Regions from separate parts of the Undibacterium sp. YM2 genome, predicted to be linked through region 2. Evidence: predicted binding sites of a transcription regulator. Region 2 holds the regulator's gene; the other holds the start of a gene.
What was found. The regulator sigma-54, encoded in region 2, starts transcription at its own class of promoters, with help from an activator protein. The targets are predictions, from matches to a motif close to TGGCANGNAANCTGCTTT.
Positions count from the first base shown of each region.

Region 1 (6,173 bases), 910 kb from region 2:
AGCGAGGGCAATACTATTGTGCAGAGATCAGCGGGCGATCAGTATATACAACATCAAGACATTGGCGACGATGGACAAGACTGCCAGCATGCGCCAGGTAGCCAGCGGGTCGCGCTGGGCCAAGGGTTTGGCTTGGGGGCGGGCAGGGGATGGGCGGCACCACGTTCCAGTGCCAGTAAAAATTCTTCTGCGGTTTCAAAACGTTCAGCCTCGTCACGTGCCACGGCTTTGAGCAAGACGTTTTCCAGCCAGTGTGGCAAATCCGGGCGGTAGCGCCCCGGCGACGCAGGCTCAGCAAATTTGGGGCGCTGGAAAGGTTCGATTTCGCCATACGGATAGTGGCGTGTCAGCAAATAGTAAAGTGTGACGCCGGTGGCATACAGATCAGTGGCGCGGGATGGTGCTGCACCCTGGAATTGCTCCGGTGCCAGAAATGAAGGTGTGCCTGCCATGCTGTGACTGGCATTGCCCTGGCCATCCTGGCTGTCAAAGCCGGATTGTGCGACACCAAGGTCAAGAATGCGGATTTCATCATCATCCCCAGATGCACATTGGCGGGCTTGATATCCCTGTGCAGAATGCTGCGTCTGTGCAGCGCACCGATGGCGCGTACCAGCTTGCCACCATAAGCGACTGCTTCTGGTATCGTGAAATGCTGCCCGGCTTCCAGCCTTTGTTGCAGGGATGCACCGGCATGCCAGGTTGAGAGATAGTACAGGTAGTTTCTTTGATCGGGCGTGATCACCTGGGGGAAAAAACGTGCTACCACGCGCTTTGCCAGCCATGCTTCATGCGCAAAGGCTGAGCGCTCCTGCGCATCATTGGCCTTGTCGGGATGCAGGGTTTTTAACACCAGTTGCCGGTGATGAGAGGTGTCGCTGACGCGATACAGTATCGTCGTCAGCGAGGTATGCATGACTTCTTCTATCGCATAGCCATCAAGGGTCTGGCCGGGCTTCATGCGTGGTGGTACGGGCAGGGCGCGCAGCTCGCTGATGGCATCGCGCAACTCGCCTTCTGGCAAGCTGTCTATGCGTGCTATCACCGCACTGCAGTTGTCTTGCGACCCCGCTTTCAATGCGGCTGCACATAGAGCTTCGCATGCAGCCTCACTGCCCAACTTACCGGTGCTGACCTGCTTCAAAAAATCTGTCAGGTCATATTCTGTCAGACTGGCCCAGATACCATCACAGGCCAGCAAAAAGACATCATTGACACGCAGCTCACCCATGCCATGATCGATGACGAGGTGGTTGTCCAGGCCGATGGCACGGGTCAGCACATGTTGCATCTCCGGTCTGTCCCAAACATGATCCTGGGTCAGTTTTTGCAAGACACCGTCACGCAACAGGTAACAGCGGGTGTCGCCGACATGGGCGCTGTAATACATGCGTCCGCGCAAGACCAGTGAGGTCATGGTAGTGGCCATGCCTGCCAGCTCACGGCGGACTGAGCCTTGCTGCTGTACCCAGCTATTCATGGCGACCAGCACCTTGTCGAGTGCTGTTGTTACCTCCCAGGTGTCAGGCGTAGCATAGTAGTCTGTCAGCAAGCCACGTACTACATATTCAGCCGCTTCGCGCCCGCCTTCATTGCCAGAGACGCCATCTGCCACTGCCAGTACCATGCCTTTGCAGGACAGCTCGGGTTCGCCTGGCGTGACCATGCCGACAAAGTCTTCATTACGCGGGCGTATGCCAGCGACGCTGTGATGTCCTGTGCTGACTGTCAGTGGCATGTTTGTGTATTTTGTGTATTCAGATTTTTGCAGTAGTCATGGCGGCAGAGCCCCAGGTCGTGCGCCAGCGTTTCTTGACCAATGATAAACCCAGCAAGGCGATGATGGCGAGGCTGGCGAAAATCGACAGGCCTATTTGATAACTGCCGGTGATCTGGCGTGAATAACCCATGCTGGCCGCCAGATAAAAACCACCTATGCCACCAGCCATGCCCACCAGGCCAGTCATGACACCCATCTCTTTACGGAAACGCTGCGGCACCAACTGGAATACCGCACCATTGCCAGTGCCCAAGGCCAGCATGGCAACCACGAATACACATACTGCAGCAGCCGCAGATTGCAAGCCGATGGATGCAATGAACAGGAAGGCAGAAGCGATGGTGTACATGACAGACAGGGTCTTGATGCCACCTATGCGGTCAGCAATACGGCCACCCATGGGGCGTACCAGAGAACCGGCAAAAACACAGGCAGCAGTGAAGTAACCGGCTGTCACTGGCGTTAAACCATATTGCGTATTGAAATAAATCGTCAGGGAAGAGGCCAGGCCAGAGAAGCCACCAAAGGTCACGCTGTAAAAGAACATGAACCACCAGGCGTCTTTGTCTTTCAGCACGGCCAGGTATTCAGTCAATGATTTGCTAGGTGCATCACCTGGCGCATCCTTGGCAAAAATCAGGTAAACCGCCAAAGCGATGAACAAGGGTATCAGCGCCAGGCCAAACACATTTTGCCAGCCAAAGGCAATTGCCAGTGCTGGTGCAAACAGGGCGGCAAAGGCGGTGCCGGAATTGCCTGCACCCGCTATCCCCAAGGCAGTACCCTGGTGTTCAGGCGGATACCAGCGCGATGCCAGCGGCAATGCCACGGCAAAGGCAGAACCTGCGACGCCCAGGATCACGCCGAGGAACAGCAGTTGTTCATAAGTGTGCAAATTCCCCAGCCATGCCCAGCATAATCCCGCCAGTACGACGATCTGGCCTATCAAACCGGCTTTCTTGGGTTTCAGATGATCGACCAGCACACCCATGACGATGCGCAGCAGGGCACCGGCCAATAAGGGGGTGGCGACGATCAGGCCTTTTTGCGCGGCAGTCAGGCCCAGGTCCTTGGAAATCTGGATGGCGAGTGGCCCCAACAATACCCAGACCATGAAACTCAGGTCAAAATAAAAAAAGGATGCCAATAAGGTGGGTGTGTGCCCGGCTTTCCAGAAGGAAGTTTTTTGCATGATCGCTCCAATAGTGAACATGCATGCCACTTGCAAGGGACGTGCCATCAAAATGTGCAGGTGATTCACGTATTTCATGATTAAAAACAAAACTTTCTGCGCAAAAACTGTGCGTACTCTGAATTAAATGGTGCATTGCACCAGAATGGCTGGGTTTTGTATGAGTACCGCAAGGATTTTGGGCGCATGCTTCAATAAGTGGCATTGTTTTTGCCGCCAACAGAGGAATCCTCCGTTTTTCTTGGTGAAAACCATATTAATGCGCAGTTAAATTGGTGCAGGCTTATAAAAACAGCCTGGCTTTCCCTCTGATAAAAATGAACTGGCATTGCTCTTGCTTAGAGTCTGGGGAGACAAGCAAAGGAGCAGCCATGAAGAAACTTAAGCTAGTGATGGTAGGGAATGGTATGGCAGGTGTGCGTACCCTGGAAGAATTAATCAAGATCGCGCCCGACCTGTATGACATTACCGTATTTGGTGCAGAACCTTATGCCAATTACAACCGTATCCTGCTATCACCAGTACTGGCAGGCGAGCAAACCATCAAAGACATCATGCTTAATGATGTCGACTGGTATGAAGAAAATAATATCACGCTGCACCTCGGAAAAAAAATCACCAAAATCGATCGCCACAAACGTATCGTGATCGCCGAAGACGGTACCCAGACTGAATACGATCGTCTGCTGCTGGCCACTGGCTCTACACCTTTCATGTTGCCGGTTCCAGGCAAGGATCTCAAGGGCGTGATTGCCTACCGCGATATCTACGACACCAACACCATGATAGAAGCGGCAGAAAAGCATACACATGCTGTCGTTATCGGTGGTGGTCTGCTGGGTCTGGAAGCCGCCAATGGTTTGAAAATGCGCGGCATGAGCGTGTCTGTCGTGCATCTGCCAGGCTGGCTCATGGAGCGTCAGCTTGATCCTGTTGCTGGCAAGATGCTGCAAAAATCACTGGAAGACCGTGGCCTGAACTTCCTGCTCGAAAAAAATACCGAAGCCATCATTGGTGATGATGCTGGTCACGTCAAAGCCATACGCTTTACCGATGGCCTGGAAATCCCTGCGCAACTGATCGTCATGGCAGTTGGCATACGCCCCAATACTGCGCTGGCAGAATCTGCAGGGCTGTACTGCAATCGCGGCATCATCGTCAATGACACCATGCAGACTTATGACCCGCGCATTTACTCTGTTGGTGAATGCGTCAATCATCGCGGCACTGTGTACGGTCTGGTCGCACCTCTGTTTGAAATGGCCAAAGTCTGCGCCAATCACCTGGCTAATTTTGGCATAGGCCGTTACCAGGGTTCAGTCACCTCCACCAAACTGAAAGTGACAGGTATAGATCTGTTTTCTGCCGGTGAATTCATGGGTGGCAAAGACACGGAAGAAATCATCTTGTCTGACCCCATAGGTGGCGTTTACAAGAAGCTTGTGGTTAAGGATGACAAGCTGATTGGTGCCTGTTTATATGGCGATACTGTCGATGGCAGCTGGTATTTCAAATTGCTACGCGAAGGCAAGAATATTTCTGAAATCCGCGATTCCCTGATGTTTGGTGAATCAAATACCGGTGACGTTGGTCATGAAGGCCATACCAAAGCCGCTGCCATGCCGGACGAAGCCGAGGTCTGTGGTTGTAACGGTGTCTGCAAAGGCACCATCGTCAAGGCCATCAAGGAAAAAGGCCTGTTCACCCTGGATGATGTGCGCAAGCATACCAAGGCTTCAGCTTCCTGCGGCTCCTGTACCGGGCTGGTAGAACAAATTATCATGTTCACCGCTGGTGGTGATTATTCAACGGCTTCAAAAGTCAAACCCATGTGCGCATGTACTGATCATAGCCATCAGCAAGTGCGTGATGCCATCAAGGCCAACAAGTTATTGACGGTATCTGGCGTGCAGGAATTCATGGAATGGCGTACTCCTAACGGTTGCTCCAGTTGTCGCCCGGCCATCAACTACTATCTGATTTCTACATGGCCACGTGAAGCCAAGGATGATCCGCAATCACGCTTCATCAATGAGCGCTCGCATGCGAATATCCAGAAGGATGGCACTTACTCCGTCATCCCGCGTATGTGGGGTGGTGAAACCAATGCCAGCGAATTGCGCAGGATTGCTGATGTCGTCGATAAATTCAAGATACCAACAGTCAAGGTCACTGGTGGCCAGCGTATCGATTTGCTGGGTGTGAAGAAAGAGGATTTGCGCGCCGTATGGCAAGACCTGGGCATGCCATCCGGCCTGGCTTATGCGAAGGGTCTGCGTACCGTGAAAACTTGTGTGGGCAGTGAATGGTGCCGTTTCGGTACGCAAAACTCCACCCTCATGGGGCAGCAACTGGAGCGTGAACTGGCACGCATGTATTCGCCACACAAGGTCAAGCTGGCTGTGTCAGGTTGCCCGCGTAATTGTGCTGAGGCAGGTATCAAGGACGTTGGTGTTATCGGCGTTGATTCTGGTTGGGAAATTTATGTAGGCGGTAATGGCGGTATCAAAACCGAAGTTGCGCAATTCCTGGTCAAGTTGAAAACCCATGAAGAAGTCATGGAATATACCGGTGCTTTCTTGCAGTTATATCGTGAAGAAGGTTGGTACCTGGAGCGCACCGTGCATTACCTTGCCCGTGTCGGTCTGGATTATGTGAAGAAAATCATATTGGAAGACCACGAGCGCCGCAAAGACCTGTATCAACGTTTGCTATTTGCACTGGAAGGTGAGTCTGATCCATGGCATGAACCAGAAAAAGCTCAGGTCGATACGCGTCAGTTTGAACGCTTGCCAGCATAACGCCATTTTTTGAGAGGAAAAAACATGAGTCAGGAATGGCAAGTTATTTGCCGTGTAGAAGATATCCCCGTACTGGGTGCGCGCGTGGTTGCACGTGCGGCCAAGCCGGATGTCGCCATCTTCAGAAATACAGAAAACAAGGTCTTTGCTCTGCTGGATAAATGCCCGCACAAAGGCGGTCCTTTGTCACAAGGTATAGTCTTTGGCGAAAGAGTAGCCTGCCCCTTGCATAACTGGAACATAGAATTGCCCACAGGTTGCGCGATTTCTCCAGATGAGGGCTGTACCCAGAAGTTCAGTCTGAAGGTGGATGCAGATCAGGTATATCTGGATGCAAATGAGTTACGTACGCTCGCAATAGAGGCATAGAAAAAATGCGCTACATCACATACTATGCATA
Region 1 covers NZ_AP018441.1:1,404,734-1,410,906, forward strand. Annotated here, with positions in the region: gene UNDYM_RS31035 (protein kinase) at 54-527, opposite strand; partial or broken gene UNDYM_RS31040 (protein phosphatase 2C domain-containing protein) at 560-1,738, opposite strand; gene UNDYM_RS06310 (NarK/NasA family nitrate transporter) at 1,758-2,972, opposite strand; gene nirB (nitrite reductase large subunit NirB) at 3,344-5,773, shown strand; gene nirD (nitrite reductase small subunit NirD) at 5,798-6,142, shown strand.
Region 1: a site for sigma-54 is predicted at 3,296-3,313, ahead of nirB (nitrite reductase large subunit NirB). Genes of this name have one in related genera too.

Region 2 (6,173 bases):
GATTTTCAGTTCGTGGAATTTCCGGGTGCCAGTCATGGCTTGAAGACTGCAGAGAGAAATGGGGCGCAGGAATTTGTTGCGCGTTTGGCGGGGTGGTTTAAGGGGGATAAGAAGGCGTTTGAGTTGAAGTGATACGCGCTTATCAGAGGCGGCCAGCTTTTAAATTTACGGCACACATAATGACGTCATTCCTGCGTGCTTTTGGCAGGAATCCAGTGGCGTTCGTGGCATATCTTAAAGTGTATTAACTTCAGATTCTTATTGTTTTACGAACCTGTTTTTCAAATATGTTTACACGTCATTTAAGATTGCCGGTCGGGGTAGCCCGACAGCTACATACCTTTCTTGCGTCGCCAAGAAAGGTATGCCAAAGAAGGCGACCCAGGCGTAGCCGCCCCTAAAGGGGTTCCCGTTTGTGCAGTACAAAAAATGGGAAATGCCCGAAACTCGCCTGCGGCTCAAACAACGGTCATTTCTTTTTCCATTTTCTGTACCGCACAAACGGCGGCTACACATGGGAACTGCAAAATCAAAAACAACGTCACCACGACCTTAGTTCAATTTTTTTTGCTGCGATTGTTCAAAGGTCTGATTAGTCATTCTTCAACTCACCCTTCCAAATACCGCAAAGGATGCGCATGAGCAGGCCATGCTTCTGCAAAGAATCCTGTCACTTGTTCGGCGGTTACTCCCGCCAAAGTTGCAGGTGACCAGCGTGGTGTATTGTCTTTGTCTACCACCAGGGCACGTACACCTTCCAGCACTTCACCATGTTTGAAGCAATGGCGTACCATGTTTCTTTCCATGCGCAGGCAGGCTGATACTGTCATGTCTTTACTGCGGCGCAGTTGTTCCAGTGTGACTGACATCAGCAGAGGTGAACGTTTTTGCATGGTGGCCAGGGTTTGCTGGGCGAATTCGTTGTTGCTTTGCTGCAGTCTTTCACAGATGCTAGTGACGCTATTGCCTGTGAATATCTCGTTGATGGACGCATGTTGCGATGCCAGTTTGCTGGTATCTGGTTTTGCCTGGTCTGCAAAAGTTGCCGCGAAATCGCGTATCGCCACGCGCAAATCAGTGGCTGTGCTTTCACTGATTAAATTCATCAGTGCCGGTATTTCTGCAGTAGGTATATAGACATCCGCCAGACCTGCATAAATGGCGTCAGCGGCGGTGATGATATCGCCAGTCAATCCAAGGTAAGTACCAATTTCACCCGCAGTGCGAGACAGGAAATAACCGCCACCTACGTCAGGGAACAGGCCGATGTTCACTTCCGGCATCGCCATCTTGGTACGCTCGGTGACGATGCGCAAACGGCAATCTGGCCCTGCCTGGGCGATACCCATGCCACCACCCATGACGACGCCATTCATTAGCGCGATATAGGGTTTTGGGTAGAAATGGATTAAATGATTTAAGGCATATTCCTCGGTGAAAAAATCTTCCAGCAGGGCGGAGTCACCTTTGGGTGTGGCAGTGCCAACGTCATAGAAAAAACGGATATCCCCACCGGCACAAAATGCCTTCTCGCTGCTGCTGTGGATAAACACCGCCCGCACGCTTTGATCATTATGCCAGGCCAGCAAGGTCGCTGTCAGTGCTCTTACCATATCGAGTGACAGCGAGTTCAGCGCTTTGGGTCTGTCGAGGGTGATATAGCCTATATTGTTCTTGACGGAGGTAAGTACAAATTCGCTCATGGTGGTTGACTATGCAGGGTAGGGGATGAAGCTGCTATTTTAACTTTGTCAGACGAGGGCGTCACGGGGTGTATATGTTTATGAGGAAATAGAGTAAACGCATCATGCTCGTTGCCGTTGCCGTTGCCGTTGCCGTTGCCGTTGCCGTTGCCGTTGCCGTTGAATTTTGGGGTTGCTTTTGACTTTCCGCAGTTCCCATGTGTAGCCGCCATTTGTGCAGTACAGAAAATGGAAAAAGAAGAGCCGCTGTTTGAGCGAAGCGAGTTTCGGATCTTCCCATTTTTTGTACTGCACAAATGGGCACCCCGAAGGGGCGGCTGCGCCTGGGTCGCCTTTCTTTGAATACTTACTTTGGCGACGCAAAGAAAGTATTTCGGCTGCCGGGCCGGGACCCGGCTTGTATCCACGGAGGGCAATCGCTTCAGTCAAAGCGCCACTTGCAATAAGCACCTCGGCATATAACGAACGTCGCTGGATTCCAGCTAAAAGCACGCTGGAATGACGTTAATATAAATGCCGTGAATCAACTAACTCGCAGCTTGTTAAGCAGCGTATGTGACAAACGACAATAAAAGTAAATTATTTATTTTAAATGTCAGAAACTAGACCTACAAAAAACCATGCACCCAACAAAAAGGACGCCTTCTAGCGTCCTTGTTTTGGATGTCCACAACCCTGTTCGGGTAAGGACTGGGGTCTTATGAAGCCGATGCCGGATCAGGTATGTGCTTGATGGCGTCGTGCTGATGGTCTTGAATTTTATCTTTATGCTTGATGACCTGACGATCAAGTTTATCTACCAGTGCATCAATGGCTGCATACAGATCATGCGCCAGACTTTCAACGTGGATATCTTTACCGCTAATATGCAAATTAATGTCAGCTTTGTGTCGTTTTTCCTTTTCCCGGAGCTTGTCCACCGTCAGGATGACGGCGATATCAATGACCTGGTCGAAATGCCGCCTGATACGTTCTAGTTTGGTATGTACATATTCACGAATTGCAGGAGTTACTTCGACGTGGTGTCCACTGATGGTGAGATTCATACTGTGCTCCTATAGTGATGTTGCTTGCTATTACGATACGCTCTCAGCATTTATTAGCCTTGAGCTAAATCATATATAGCAATTCAAACCGTGATTACAAGGACTGCTTACAAAGATTTACGCAAACTCACTGGGGGGATTTTGAGGGCTTCACGGTATTTGGCAACTGTCCGTCGGGCAATTACCATGCCCTGTTCACCCAGCATGTCTGCAATTTTGCTATCAGAGAGTGGGCTTTTCTGGTCTTCTGCTCCTATCAACTGCTTGATGAGTGCACGTATCGCGGTGGAAGAAGCTTCACCCCCTGTTTCCGTCGCGACATGGCTGCCGAAAAAGTACTTCAACTCAAACATGCCATGTGGGGTCAACATGTATTTTTGGGTTGTTACACGTGAGATAGTGCTCTCGTGTAATCCTAGTGTATCAGCAATTTCGCGCAAAACAAGGGGGCGCATTGCAACAGCACCGTGGGTGAAAAAATTGCGTTGCCTTTCGACTATCGCTTGTGCAACGCGCAATATAGTCTCAAAACGTTGCCGCATATTCTTGATCAGCCAGCGTGCTTCCTGCAATTGTGCGCCCATGCCAGCTTCGCCACGGTTTTGCTTCATGATGTTGGCATACATGCTGCTTACCCGCAGCCTGGGCATGACATCCTGATTCAGCATGACTTGCCAGCCGTTACCGGATTTTCTGACGATCACATCAGGTACGACATAGTCAGATTCATCAGCAGCAAAGGCCAGGCCGGGGCGTGGTTTGCACAGGCGAATGACAGTTTGTGCATCGCGCAAATCTTCATCGTCGCAGTCGAAGATTTTCTTGAGTTTGGTGAAATCTCTTTGTGCAAATAAAGTCAGTTGCGTTTCAACAATTTGCAATGCCAGTCTGCGTGTGACGAAAGCAACTTTTGGTAAACGCCTGATTTGCAAGGCCAGGCATTCAGACGGGCTGCGCGCACCGACACCTGCGGGATCAAAGCTTTGCAGCATGTTCAGCGCAAACGCCAGTTCTTCTGGTTCTACGCACAGTTCCAGTGGCAAACTGGCATGTATTTCATCTAATGTTTCGGTCAGGTAACCGTTATTGTCGAGCGCATCGATCATCAGCTCGACCAGGGCACGGTCACGCGGTTCGCGCAGGTTCAGGCGCATCTGTTCCAGCAAGTGTTCACGCAGGGTGATATGGGCTGCACCGAGCTGGGGGCGGCCATCTTCATCATCGCCAGACTTGCTGCCATGCTGCACATCATCAAAGCCCCAGTCTTCTTCGCTGGAGGTGGTGCTGTCATTGCTGATGACGGTTTCTGCATCAGCGGCAGCCGGTTCTGCTGACTTGTCACTGTCTTCTCTTGCTGCCGGTGCTTCCATGCCGGCATCGGCAGAAGTACTGCTGGTATTGATGGCACCGTCGGCCAGCAGGCGTACGGCGTGATCGAGGGGATCATCGACGCGTTCCAGCATGGGATTATCGGTCAGCAGCGTCTCCAGCTCCTGATGCAATTCCAAAGTGGATAACTGCAATAATCGTATCGATTGCTGCAATTGCGGCGTTAAGGCCAGATGTTGTGAGGTACGTAGTTGCAGGCTTTGTTTCATGATGATTCCCGTCACATCCGGAAGTGTTCTCCGAGATAAACGCGACGTACAGATTCATTTTGTATGATGTCGTCAGGCTTGCCGCTGGCAAGTACCGCGCCCTGGTTGATGATATAGGCGTGATCGCAGATGCCCAGGGTTTCGCGCACATTATGGTCGGTGATCAGCACACCGATGCCGCGCTCCTTGAGGAAGCGCACGATGCGCTGGATTTCAATGACGGCGATAGGATCAACACCGGCAAAGGGCTCATCCAGCAAGACAAAGCGAGGATTGGTCGCCAGTGCACGGGCAATTTCGACGCGGCGGCGTTCACCACCTGACAGTGACAGCGCCTGGCTTTCACGTATTTTTTCTATCTGCAAGTCTGCCAGCAGAGCGTTGAGCCTTTGCTCAATTTTTTTGGCACCGAGATATTTGCCTTCACTGTCTTTTTGCAATTCGAGTACGGCACGGATATTGTCTTCCACCGTCAGCTTGCGAAATACCGAAGCTTCCTGTGGCAGGTAAGACAAGCCCAGTACGGCGCGCTCATGGATAGGCAGTTGCGAGATATTCACGTCATCAATCGTGATATCACCAGCGTCGGAAGGTACCAGGCCAACGATCATGTAAAACGAGGTGGTCTTGCCTGCGCCATTCGGCCCCAGCAAACCCACCACCTCGCCACTTTTCAATAGCAGGGAAACATCGCGTACCACCTGGCGCGCGCCATAGCGCTTTTGCAAGCCCTTGACAAGCAAGGTGCTGCTTGACTGTGCTGTCATCTTATTTAGCCTGTTTTTCTGGTTTTGGTTGCAAGGTGATGGTGATATTGCCTGAGCCATCTACATGCTGGCCACTGGTTGAATTCGTGCCAACAAATACGTCATTCTTGCTGTCGTAAGACAGGTATTCACCTTCCTGTTCCTGGGTGACGCGCTTGCCTTCGAGGTAGCGTACCTTGGCCTTGGAAATGAATTTGACGATTTCTGTACTCTGGTTGTATTCAGCACGGTCAGCTTCGCCATCTACCCACAGATCAGGGCCACCATCGCGTTTCTGGCGGAAGGTGACTTTGCGGCCACCGCCACCTGTCAGAACAACAAACTGATCACCATTCGGGGCTTCGGTCACGACAGCACTCTCAGAAGTGACGGTCAGGGTGCCACGCACCAGGGACACACCCTTGGATAATCTGCTGACGCTGGCTTTGCCATCACTGATGCCATAACCGGCTTTGATGATGGTCTCTTTATTACTGTCGGCTTTTTCTGCATTCGCAGAAACACAGGCCAGGCCCAGGCAGGCCAGGCTGATCAAGCGTGTGACGCTAAATGATGTTTTGATCATGTGCATATTCGCTTTCTTGCTTATTTAGTCCCGGTTTTGGGAGCAGGTTCACGTTTCTTGAGTTGAATGTAAACCTTGCTCAGCAATTCCAGGCCTTGGGTTGAATTATTGGCAATCATGCCAGTTGCAGTTGAATGCAGTTTGCCAGTCGTAATTGAAACCGGTTTGTCGGTTTTAACGATGTCTTCGTCCGGCAAGAGCAAAAGATAATCAGACTCCACACGCACAAATTGTGAACTCAGGCCCTCAGGTCTCTCCATGCTGACATTGTCATGCAAGTGAACCTCATCATGCTCGCGCTTGGGTGTGGTCAGTGAAGATTTTTGCGATACAACGGCGAGTTCAGCACGCAGGTGCAGGGGAGGCCTGCCCTGATCAAAGCTGTTGATCTGCGGATGCTTGATTTCTATATTGTCAGTCCGCGGCAAATGCACCAGGCTGTCACCGGTGATATGGTAATTGGCCTTGCCATTGTTAGACAGCCGGATGAAATT
Region 2 covers NZ_AP018441.1:492,071-498,243, forward strand. Annotated here, with positions in the region: gene UNDYM_RS02370 (S9 family peptidase) at 1-132, shown strand, start outside; gene UNDYM_RS02375 (enoyl-CoA hydratase/isomerase family protein) at 609-1,703, opposite strand; gene hpf (ribosome hibernation-promoting factor, HPF/YfiA family) at 2,402-2,749, opposite strand; gene UNDYM_RS02385 (RNA polymerase factor sigma-54) at 2,857-4,347, opposite strand; gene lptB (LPS export ABC transporter ATP-binding protein) at 4,359-5,114, opposite strand; gene UNDYM_RS02395 (LptA/OstA family protein) at 5,116-5,685, opposite strand; gene lptC (LPS export ABC transporter periplasmic protein LptC) at 5,700-6,173, opposite strand, start outside.